DNA from 2 places in the Delftia sp. WSY_12 genome. Region 2 is predicted to be linked to the other one. Evidence: predicted binding sites of a transcription regulator. Region 2 holds the regulator's gene; the other holds the start of a gene.
The links. Region 2 encodes FNR, which switches genes on or off when oxygen is low (the NO sensors DNR and NnrR bind a similar motif). Its sites were predicted from a motif close to TTGATNNNNATCAA; they were not measured.
Positions count from the first base shown of each region.

Region 1: the regulator FNR is predicted to act here: its motif matches at 3,519-3,532, upstream of ACF8LI_RS17935 (hemerythrin domain-containing protein).

Region 1 covers NZ_JBICKW010000029.1:16,797-22,540, forward strand. Annotated here, with positions in the region: gene ACF8LI_RS17910 (DUF86 domain-containing protein) at 1-290, opposite strand, end outside; gene ACF8LI_RS17915 (nucleotidyltransferase family protein) at 287-577, opposite strand; gene ACF8LI_RS17920 (dienelactone hydrolase family protein) at 700-1,392, opposite strand; gene ACF8LI_RS17925 (SDR family oxidoreductase) at 1,511-2,263, shown strand; gene ACF8LI_RS17930 (MarC family protein) at 2,277-2,924, shown strand; gene ACF8LI_RS17935 (hemerythrin domain-containing protein) at 2,958-3,458, opposite strand; gene ACF8LI_RS17940 (hypothetical protein) at 3,705-4,292, opposite strand; gene ACF8LI_RS17945 (CsbD family protein) at 4,438-4,656, opposite strand; gene ACF8LI_RS17950 (ABC-type transport auxiliary lipoprotein family protein) at 5,180-5,744, opposite strand, start outside.
Region 2 covers NZ_JBICKW010000009.1:234,292-240,035, reverse strand. Annotated here, with positions in the region: gene ccoG (cytochrome c oxidase accessory protein CcoG) at 1-1,032, shown strand, start outside; gene ACF8LI_RS05340 (FixH family protein) at 1,090-1,404, shown strand; gene ACF8LI_RS05335 (hypothetical protein) at 1,587-1,874, shown strand; gene fnr (fumarate/nitrate reduction transcriptional regulator Fnr) at 1,956-2,675, opposite strand; gene hemN (oxygen-independent coproporphyrinogen III oxidase) at 2,837-4,219, shown strand; gene ACF8LI_RS05320 (sulfite exporter TauE/SafE family protein) at 4,225-4,950, shown strand; gene ACF8LI_RS05315 (HD-GYP domain-containing protein) at 5,124-5,744, shown strand, end outside.

The sequences.
Region 1 (5,744 bases), on a different contig from region 2:
GTGTCCCACACCAGATCGAGGTTGATGTCGAAATAGCCATGGGCGATGCGGTTGCGCATGCCGCGCATGTTGCGCCATGGCACTTGCCCGTGTGTCTGGGCGAACTCGGCATAGCCATCCATGACCTTCGTGACAGCCTCGCCGATGATGACGAGGCTCATGATGACGGCCTGCTGGGTGCGCTTGTCCTCCAGGAAATCCTCCTTGGCCAAGCCCTCCACGAAGCTACAGGCATCCGTTGCGGCCTGCTGTATGTGATCGAGGTAATCGGGAAGGCGATGCCCGTTCATATCGGCTGCGCCTCCGCAAGCACCTGGGCACGGAACTTCAGCGGCAGGTCTCCGGGCGTCAGCAGATCAACGCGAAGGCCGAGCAGCGATTCCAGCTCGTCCTGCAGGCCGCCCAGGTCGAACAGCGTCGCGCCCGGCAATGCATCGACCAGCAGGTCGAGGTCGCTGCCGTCCCGGTCGGTGCCATGCAGCACGGAGCCGAAGACGCGCGGGTTCGCAGTGCGGAAACGGCTGGCCATTTCACGCACTGCGCTGCGATTCATGTCGAGTACCACGGACGGTCGCATGGACATCCTTTCCTGTTGAGACTTCTGGAAAGCCTATTGCATCAGGCACCGGGTTTCAAGCAGCACTCCCGGAAATCCCGATGCCTGGATTTTCCATGCCGGGCCACGCCCGGCACGGCAGATCAGGCCAGGTGCTGGTCGAAGAAGGCCAGCGTGCGATCGCGCGCCTGCAGGGCGCTGGCCTCGTCGTAGGCGCTGCGCTGGTCGCAGTTGAAGCCGTGGTCGGCGTCGTACAGGTGCACCTGCACATGCTTTTGCGCCTGGGCGAAGGCCTGCACGGCGTCCACGGGAATGTGCGCATCGCGCCGGCCGAAGTGGGCGATGACGGGGCACAGCGGCTCGCGGCCCATCTCCAGCGGCGTGGTCATGCCGCCGCCGTAGTAGCAGGCCGCAGCCGACAGGCTGGGCAGGTTGCAGGCCGCGCGCCAGGCCCACAGGCCGCCCCAGCAAAAGCCCACGATGCCCACCTTGCCGCCGGGCACCAGCGTGGCGGCATGGGCGATGGCGGCCTCGATCTCGGGCAGCACGCCGGGCTGGGGCAGCGCCTCGGCGGCGGATTTCAGCGCCATGCCCTTGGCACGGTCGGCGTCGCCGTAGCCCAGGTCCACACCCGGCTCCACACGCGTGAACAGTGACGGCGCCACGGCCACATAGCCCCGCGCCGCAAGCCGGTCGGTCACGGCGCGGATATGGGCGTTGACGCCGAAGATCTCCTGCAGCACGACGATGGCACCGCGCGCGGGCACGTCGGGGCGGGCCACCCAGGCCGGCGAAGACGTGCCATCCAATGAAGTCAACTGCACAAAACTGCCCATGTCCGCGTTCCTTTCTGTCTGAGAACCTGTTGTGATTTCCCGGTGGGCGGACGCGCCCCGCAATGCTGTAATGGCGGCGGGCCGGCCCGTGCGGCAATTCTTTCACAGGAGACATTCGATGGAACGAAAAGTCGTGCTCATCACCGGCGGCAGCCGCGGCATAGGCGCCGCAACGGCACGCATGGCAGCGCACCGGGGCTGGGACGTGGTGATCAGCTACCAGCACCAGCGCGATGCGGCCGAGGCCGTGGTGGCCGACGTGCAACTGGCCGGCACCCGCGCGCTGGCCGTGCAGGCCGATGTGGGCGACGAAGCCGAGGTGCTGGCCCTGTTCGGTGCGGTGGATGCGCAGTTCGGCCGGCTGGATGCCCTGGTCAACAACGCCGGTGTGGTGGACCGCGCGCAGACCGTGGCCGAGATGAGCGTGCAGCGGCTGGAGCGCATGTTCCGCGTCAATACCATCGGCAGCTTCATCTGCGCGCGCGAGGCCGTGCGGCGCATGAGCACCCGCCATGGCGGAAGGGGAGGCGCCATCGTGAACGTCTCCAGCATCGCTTCGCGGCTGGGCGCACCGGGCCAGTACGTGGACTATGCGGCCGCCAAGGGCGCGTTGGACGTGATGACGCTGGGCCTGGCCAAGGAAGTCGCCGCCCAGGGCATACGCGTGAACGCCGTGCGGCCCGGCTTGATAGAGACCGACATCCACGCCAGCGGCGGACAGCCCGACCGCGTCGAGCGCCTGGCGCCCAACGTGCCCATGCAGCGCGGCGGCAGGGCCGAGGAAGTGGCCGACGCCATCCTCTGGCTGATGTCCGACGGCTCGCACTACACCACGGGCAGCCTGGTCGATATCTCGGGCGGCAACCTCTAGCTCCAAGGCAACCATGGACCTCAAACCGCTGATCACTTTGGTGGCCATCATCAACCCGCTGGCCATCGTCCCCTTCTTCATCCACTACACCGAGGGATTCAGCGCCCAGCAGCGCCAGCAGACCATTCGCACGGCGGCGCTGGCCTCGTTCTGCGTGATTGCGGCCTGCGCCATCATCGGGCTGCAGGTGCTGGACTTCTTCAACATCTCGCTGCAGAGCTTCCAGGTGGGCGGAGGCCTGCTGCTGCTGATCAGCGCGATGAACATGCTCAACGCCCGCCCGGCCGAGGAACGGCCCAACGCGCCCACGCTGGCGGCAGGCGCGGAAAAGGCCGCCATGGGCAACAGCATTGCCGTGGTGCCGCTGACGATTCCGCTGCTGACAGGGCCGGCCTCCATGTCCACCGTGGTGATCTATGCCGACCAGGCACGCACCATCTGGCAGCACCTGGCGCTGGTGGGCTATGGCGTGGTGGTGGCGCTGGTGGTGATGGTCTGCTTTTCGCTGGCCGACCCGATTGCGCGCGTGCTGGGCAAGACCGGCATCAACGTGATGACGCGGCTCATGGGCCTGATCCTCGCGGCCCTGGCCGTAGAGGTGATGGCGGGCGGGCTGGTGAAGATCTTCCCCATCCTGGCCTCGCCCGCGATCGTGCCCTGAGCGGGCTGGCTGGCCGATTGAAGGCCCGCCGGATCAGGCCGGCACGGCCCGCGCGCGGTCGGCGCTGCCGTCGCAGGCACCGCCGCAGCCCGTGATGGGCTGCTCGGGCAAGGCCTCGGGGTGGGCCAGCGAGCCCGTGGCGGGATCGAAGCCCGCGCTGCGCAGATGCAGGGCCAGCGCCGCATCCATGGTCTGCGCATGGTGCACGAACCAAGCCGCCAGCTCGCCCGCCATGCTGCGGATCACGGCCAGATCCCCCGCTGCCGCCTTGGCCGCCCCCTCGCGCATCACCTGCAGCACTACCTTGTGCTGCAGGCTGTGGCAGTTGGTGCTGGTGAACCGCGTGGACTGCATCCAGCGGTCTTCCTGGTCGAAGTGCACTTGCGTATGCGCGATCAGCTCATCCCAGCGCACGCACAGCTGCGCATCATCGGCCGCCTCCACCTCGGCCAGCAACAGCACGAACTCCTGGTGCACCTCGTCCATGGCCGGCAATTCCAATGCCAGCGCTCCGCTCCATTCCAGCACGGCCATATGCTTCTCCTGCCTTCATCATGAAAGACTGCAGCTTAGGAACAGCACCGCCCAACCCATTTGACCCACATCAGCCAACCCGAAAACAGCAAAGCCCCGCGAGCGGGGCTTGGTCAAGGCGGATAAAACTGGCGCGCCCCAACATCAGGGACGCCAAGCAAGAGCCGCCTCGCGGCGAGGGCGTCGTCCCCCTCCCCCGCGAAGCGGGTAGAGAGGGGGAAGCGGCGTCAGCCGCTCAGGGGGAGCTTACTGTCCATATTTACGCTTGGCATCCGCCACGCAGGCATCCTTGGCGTCACCGCTCATGGTGTCGCAACGGGCCTTGGCAGCCTTGTAGTCGGCTTCGCGGGTTTCCTCGGCAGCGTCCTTGCGGGTCTCGGCCACGTTGGCGGCCTTGGCGGCAGAGTTGGCGGCAGGTTCGGCCTGGGCCTTGTTAACCTTGGCGGCTTCGACGGCACGCACATGAGCAGCCTTGGCATCCTTCACGCAGACATCCTTGGCGTCGCCCTTGAGGTCATCGCACTTTTCCTTGGCGATGTCGTAGTCCGCATCAGCCTTGGCCTTGAGTGCCTTTTCGCTGTTCTTGGGCGAAGGATTGCGGCGCGATTCCAGTTCAGCCTTGGCGACGTTTTCCTGGCCCTTGGCCTGCTTCTCGCAGACGTCCTTGGCGTTGTCCTTGAGCGGCTTGCACTGTTCCTTGGCAGCCTTGTAGTCGGCCTCGATCTGGTTCTTGGCGGCCGTGTGCTCGGCATTGGTCATGGCCATGGCGCCGGAGGCCATCAGACCCAGGGCGACGGCGGACAGCATGTGGCGAAAGCGTTGCGGTGTTTGCATGATGGAACTCCTTGTATTTGTACTGAGGTGGCCCTTGGTGCCTGCGGCGGCGGGCCTTGGGTGCATGCCCTGGGGGCATGCCGGCTGTCGAGGAGCGGATGGGGGCGCCGGCCAGGGCGACCAGCCCATCCGCAGTCCACCCTCGTCAGTCTTCGAAGCGGAAGTCGGGGTTGCGCTTTTGCCAGTCGGTCAGCTGCTTTTCGGCAGCGTCGCGGGCCAGGCCCTGGCGCTCCTGCAGCTTGCCCAGGAATTGCTCGCGCTTGCCGGCGATCACGTCCAGATCGTCATCGGTGAGCTTGCCCCATTGCTCACGGATCTTGCCGGTGAATTGCTTCCAGTTGCCCTTGATGCGGTCTTCATTCATGGCTTGTTCCTTTCAGTGATGTTGAAGTCGTGCCGTGCAATCAGGCCTTGTTTTTTCAAAGCCGCGATCTGCATCAGCGACGGTTTCACTGTAAAAAACCTGCGCGCCGCGCGCCGTAGTCTGGACCTAGTGTTGACGGTCGTCCCAGGGGCAGCCGAGACGGTGGGATCGGGACTACAGCCCCTGACGGACGCGCGGGAAGCGCTGGGTCAGGCGCGGCCCGCCCCTGCCCTGAGTACCCGGCCTTTTCCCCGTATGTCCGCACCTGCGCCGTGGCGGTTGCGGGATTGCAAGCCTGCCGAAGGACAGGCTTGCTTCGTGATCTGACCTTTCTTGGCGAATCAAGAAAAGGGCAGTCGGCTGCCGGGCCGAGACCCGGCCTCGAAAAGCAACCATCCGGCAGGGGCAGAAAAAGTCCACTTGCGTGCAGAGCCAGTTGCCGAAAACAAAAAACGGCCAGCGGATGCAATGCACCCACCAGCCGTTCTCAAGAGAATGGATGGGCTGGAAATCCAGCAGCCGCTCAGTGCCCCTGCTGCCCCAGCCACGCATCGATCTGCGCAATGGCCGCATCCGTGGCCTTGGCCAGGGCCTGGGCGCCGCCCGCCGCATCGCCCGAAGCTGCAGGACTGCGCACCTCGAACACCTTCTGTCCGAGCAGGCGGTCCACAGCACCGCTTTGCTCGACCAGGGTGGCGCGCAGGCGCACCACGCCGGCACTGGAGCCGGGCGCGTCAAAGACCTGGCTGAACTCTTCGATGTCCACGCGCAGCAGCGTGGGCACGGCGCCTTGCAGGCGCGGCTGGGCCACGCTTTCGCTGCTGGCCAGCACGGGGCGCTGCAGGCCCAGCTGGCTGCGCAGGCGCTGCTGCAGCAGCAGTGCAGGAGGCTGGCTCCAGCGCGCCAGCTGGTAGGGGCGCAGTTCCTGACCGTTGGCATAGGCCAGGCGGTAGAACATGGCCGTGCTGCCGTCGGACAGGGCGGGGGCCTCCACATCGGCCAGCGCCAGCGGCGTGCGTGCCTGCGGGGCTGCGGATGTGGCGGACTGCGCGGGCGTGGACAGCGGCGCCAGCCCGAAGTCATAGCGT
Region 2 (5,744 bases):
CGCAAGGTCGAGGGCGACCGCAGCGCGCGCATGCGCCTGGACAAGAACGGCTGGACCTTTGAAAAGCTCTGGAAGAAGTCGCTCAAGCAGTTGCTGTGGATTGCCATTGCCCTGTGGACCGGCTTCACCTTCGTGGGCTATTTCGTGCCCATCCGCGAGCTGGGCGGCGAGCTGCTGGCGCTGCAGGGCAGCTGGCAGGTTTTCTGGGTGCTGTTCTACGGCTTCGCCACCTATGGCAACGCCGGCTACATGCGCGAGCAGGTCTGCAAGTACATGTGCCCCTATGCGCGCTTTCAGAGCGCCATGTTCGACCGCGACACCATGATCGTCAGCTACGACACGGGCCGGGGCGAGCCGCGCGCGCCGCGCACCAAGAAGGTGGACTACAAGGCCCAGGGCCTGGGCGACTGCATCGACTGCAAGATGTGCGTGCAGGTCTGCCCCGTGGGCATCGACATCCGCAACGGCCTGCAGTACGAATGCATAGGCTGCGGTCTGTGCATAGACGCCTGCAATTCCATCATGGACAAGATGGAGTATCCGCGCGGCCTCATCCGGCTGACCACGCAGAACGCCATGGCCGGCCTGTGGCGGCGGGCCCAGGTGCTGCGCCGCATCTTCCGTCCGCGCGTGCTGGTCTACTCGGCCGTGCTGATCGGCCTGAGCATGGCCATGATCGTGAGCCTGGCGCTGCGCCAGTCGGTCAAGGTCGACGTGATACGCGACCGGGCATCGCTGTCGCGCATCGTCGCGGGCGGCAAGCTGGAAAATGTCTACCGCCTGCAGATCATGAATGCCACCGAGCAGGCCCAGCGCTACCGCATCAGCGCCCATGGCCTCGACGGGCTGGGGCTGGCGTCCGAGCAGGAGGTCGAGGTCGGCCCGGCCGAGACGCGCGGCATTGCGGCGCGGCTGCAGATTCCCTACGGTTCCGCCGAGCCGGGCTCGCACACAGTATTCTTCGATATCGATGCCGTGCATTCAGGCGCGGGACGCGCGTCCGAAAAGGCCGTCTTCCTGGTGCCCCGGTGATATGTCTGGCCGGTGCCGCCCAGGCTGCGCCGGCTGTTTGAAAGAAAGAGGTTATCCATGTCTTCCAGTCCCGCAGTCTCCGCGCCCGCCACGGCCCCTTCGCATCCGGACGCCGGCAAGCCCTGGTGGAAGTTCGCCCATGTCTGGCTCGTGGTGGCCGGCCCGGCCGCCGTCGTGGTGGCTGGCGTGGTCACGGCCGTCATTGCGATCAATGGCGCCGATCCCGTGATCGATCCTGACTATTACCGCAATGGCATCACCATCAACGAGCGTGCCGATGGCGTGCGTGAAGTGCCCAAGAGCCTGGCGCCCGCGGTCACCGGCCGCAACCACGCGGCCACGCCCGCGCAGGACCATCCCACGGACCGCTGAACGCAGGAAAATGCCGTGCACAAGGCCGCAGTCGCGGCCTTTTTTGCATGGTGGATGGCATCTCCAGCATGCGCGAGGGCCAAGGGTTTCCTACAGGCAGTGCAGGGTGCGCAGGGCTTGGCACGGTGCGAGGGCGGCGCGCACAATGAAAGCCACCCCTCGACAGCTCAAGGAGATCGCTGATGTTGGCCCAACGCTGGATGTGGATTGCCTGGCCGGCCTTTCTGGCCGCCGCCGTGATGGAGATGCTGGTATTCGCCTTCGTGGACCCGCTGGAGCTGCACTGGCTCGGCGACCTGGGCTGGTCGCGGCAGGGAATCTACACGCTGGCCTTCTTCGCCTTCTGGGGTGTGACCATGCTGTCCAGCCTCATGACCACCATGCTGGGACGCTCCACGCACGATCTCAACGACGGCGTGGTCTCCGAGCCGGACCCAAATCTGGCCATGCAGGGCCTGGGGCGCGATTGAACCTGCGTGCACTGCAATGGCAATGAACAAGGCCCGCGATCGCGGGCCTTGTTCATTGCCGGGGGGCGGGGTCTTGCGGCCTCACTGGCACTGCTGGCTGTTGACGATGCGCTTGAGCGCGTCCGTGTCCAGGATGCGCAGATGGCGCTGGCGCACCTCGATGATGTTTTCCTCGGCAAACTTCGAGAAGGTGCGGCTCACCGTCTCCAGCTTCAGGCCCAGGTAGCTGCCGATTTCCTCGCGCGTCATGCGCAGCACCAGTTCCGACTTGGAAAAGCCCCGGGCGTGCAGGCGCTGCACCAGGTTGAGCACGAAGGCGGCCAGGCGCTCCTCGGCACGCATGCTGCCCAGCAGCAGCATCACGCCATGCTCGCGCACGATCTCGCGGCTCATGACCTTGTGCACATGGTTTTGCAGGGCCGTGACCTCGCGCGACAGGTCCTCCAGCTTGTCGAAGGGCATGACGCAGACCTCGGCGTCTTCCAGCGCGACCGCATCGCAGGTGTGGTGGTCGTTGACGATGCCATCCAGGCCGATGATCTCGCCGGCCATCTGAAAGCCCGTGACCTGGTCGCGCCCGTCCTCGGTGGCCACGCAGGTCTTGAAGAAGCCCGTGCGGATGGCGTACAGCGAGGTGAAGGACTCACCGTTGCGAAACAGCAGGCCGCCGCGCTTGACCTTGCGGCGCGTGGCCACGATGTCGTCGATGCGCTGCATCTGCTCGGCATCCAGGCCCATGGGCATGCACAGCTCGCGCAGGTTGCAATTGGAACAGGATGCTTTGATGGTCTGAAGGTTCATGGAGTAAACATCAGCGGCGCAGCAGTGCGCCGGCGGTGACCTCGTGGATGGCGATGAGTTGGATCAAATTGTCGCAGCACTGCCGCGAACAACTCTTGATATGAGTCAAGGACGCGGCCAATGGGCTGCGGCACAGTGGACGACATTAGAGGAAAAAACCCATGACCGCTGTCACCCCAGAGCTGCTGCGTCGCTTCGACGTACCGGGGCCCCGATACACCTCGTTCCCCACGGCCGATCGTTTCGTGGAGGCTTTCGGTGCTGAAGACTATATCCTGGCACTTGAGCACCGCAAATCGAGTACCGCAGCGCGGGCCATGCCTTTGTCGCTGTATGTGCATGTGCCGTTCTGCGAGTCGCTGTGCTACTACTGCGCCTGCAACAAGATCGTGACGCGCCACCACGATCGCGCGGCCGTCTACCTGGACTACCTGGCGCGCGAGATGGCCTTGCACACGGCCCATTGCGGCAAGGGCCAGGCCGTCAGCCAGTTGCACCTGGGCGGCGGCACGCCCACCTTCTTCTCGGACGATGAGCTGCGCACGCTGATGGCCCTGCTGCGCGAGCATTTCAAGCTGGAGCCGGGCGGCGAATACTCCATCGAGGTCGATCCGCGCACCGTCAGCGTCGAACGCCTGGCCGTGCTCAAGGAGCTGGGCTTCAACCGCCTGAGCTTCGGCGTGCAGGACTTCGACGAACAGGTGCAGATCGCCGTGCACCGCGTGCAGCCGGCCGAGCAGGTGTTCGCGCTGGTGGCAGCCGCACGGCAGCTGGGCTTTGCCTCCATCAACGTGGACCTGATCTACGGCCTGCCCAAGCAGACGCCCGAGTCCTTCGAGCGCACGCTGGCCCAGGTCAATGCGCTGCGGCCCGACCGCATCGCGCTCTATGCCTATGCCCACCTGCCCGAGCGCTTCAAGCCGCAGCGGCGCATCGCGGCCGAGGACCTGCCCCAGGGCGCCGACAAGCTGGCCATGCTCTCGCGCTCCATCGCGGCCTTCATGGACGGCGGCTATGTCTACGTGGGCATGGACCACTTCGCCTTGCCCGAGGACGCGCTGGCCGTGGCCAAGCGCCAGGGCCGGCTGCATCGCAACTTCCAGGGCTACAGCACCCAGCCCGACTGCGACCTGATTGCGCTGGGCGTGTCGGCCATCGGCAAGGTGGGGGCCAGCTACAGCCAGAACGCCAAGACGCTGGAGGAGTACTACGACGCCATCGACGCCGGCCACCTGCCCGTGGTGCGCGGCCTGGCACTGTCGCGCGATGATCTGGTGCGGCGCGCCGTCATCATGGCCATCATGTGCCAGGGCGCCGTGCTGTTCGAGCCCATGGAGCAGGCCTGGCTGCTGGGCTTTCGCGAGTATTTCGCCCCCGAGCTGGCGGCGCTTCAGGACCTGCAGGCCAAGGGGCTGGTGCAGATCAGCGACGAGGGATTCCAGGTCACGCCCATGGGCTGGTACTTCGTGCGTGGCGTGGCCATGCTGTTTGACCGATATCTGCAGGCCGACAAGAACCGGGCGCGGTTTTCGAGGATCATCTAGGCCCCATGCTGTTGTCGCTGCTCTGGACCGCTTTGATCATGGGGCTCGTCGGCGGGCCCCATTGCCTTGCCATGTGCGCCGCGCCCTGCGGCGTGGTCACGGGCGGGGCGGGGCAGGGCACGGTACAGGGTGGTGGGCAGGTGGTCGCCGTCCATGGACTGCAAAGCCGGCTGTGGCTGCGCACGGCGCTGTTCCATGGCGGGCGGCTGGCCGGCTATGCCAGCCTGGGCGCTGCCTCGGCGCTGGCCATGGAAAGCCTGTCCTGGCTCACCAGCCAGACCACGGCGCTGCAGCCGTTCTGGACGCTGACCCATGTCGCCGTGATGGCCTGGGGCCTGGCCATGATGGTGCAGGCCCGCCAGCCCGCCTGGCTGGAGTCTGCGGGCCGCGCCGCCTGGCGGCGCGTGCAGCCCTGGGTGTCCGCCCCTGGCGGCACGCTGGCGGCGGGCTATGCCTGGGCGCTCATGCCCTGCGGACTGCTGTATTCGGCCGTGCTGGTCGCCGCGCTCAGCGGTGGCCCCTTGCAGGGCGCATCGGCCATGGCGGCCTTTGGCGTGGGCAGCGGGCTGTGGCTGGTGGCCGGCCCCTGGCTGTGGCGGCTGGGCCGCCAGCGCCTGAACGGCCTGCGTGCCGAATGGGGCACGCGGCTGGCCGGCCTGATGCTGGTGGGCGTGGCCGTGTGGGCGCTGTGGATGGACCTGATCTACAAGCCCAGTCTCTGGTGCCGATGAACAACAGCGGGGGACAGACTTGGTCCTGAGGGTCGCGGATTGCCTGCAAGGCCCTCAGAACTGGAGATAATGCCCGAATCATCGGCTTACATTTGCCGATTCCTTCAGCCTCGGGGCCGTTGCCGCGCGTGAACCATTCCGTCCTCATCGATATCCGAGACCTCCGTCCGGGCATGTTTGTCCAGCTCGATGTTGGATGGCTGAACCATCCCTTTCCGGTCAGCAGCTTCAAGATCACCTCCAGCGCACAGATCCAGACCCTGAAATCCCTGGGCCTGGAGGCGGTGCGCTGCGTTCCGCACAAAAGCGACGCCTGGCCGGCCGAGGTGCGCACTCCTCCGCCGCAGCCGCTGCCCGCTGTGGCGGCCGCTGCAGCCGAGCCCGCCGAGGAACCTGCACCCGCAGCGCCGCTGCTGCTGTCCGTGCCCAACTGGCGCGGCCGGCTGGAGGACTGCAATGCGCGCTTTCAGAAGGTGGAGCGTGGCTATGTGGCCATCGAAACCACCCTTGCCAGCGCGCCCGAGCAGGCGCGCATGCCCACCGAAGCCCTGGTCGACGGCTGCCTGGCCGAACTGGCCGGCCCGCAGGACGTGGCGATTCACCTCCTGTCCGATGGCGTGGGCAGCAACCAGAGCGTGCACGCCGTCAACGTGACCGTGCTCGGCCTGCTGCTGGGCCGGGCCCTGGGCCTGGAGGCTGTGCTGCTGCGCGACCTGGGCCTGGCGGCGCTGCTGCACGATGCCGGCAAGCCGGTGGCCGGCGCCGAAGGCATGCACGGCCTGGCCCTGGAGTCT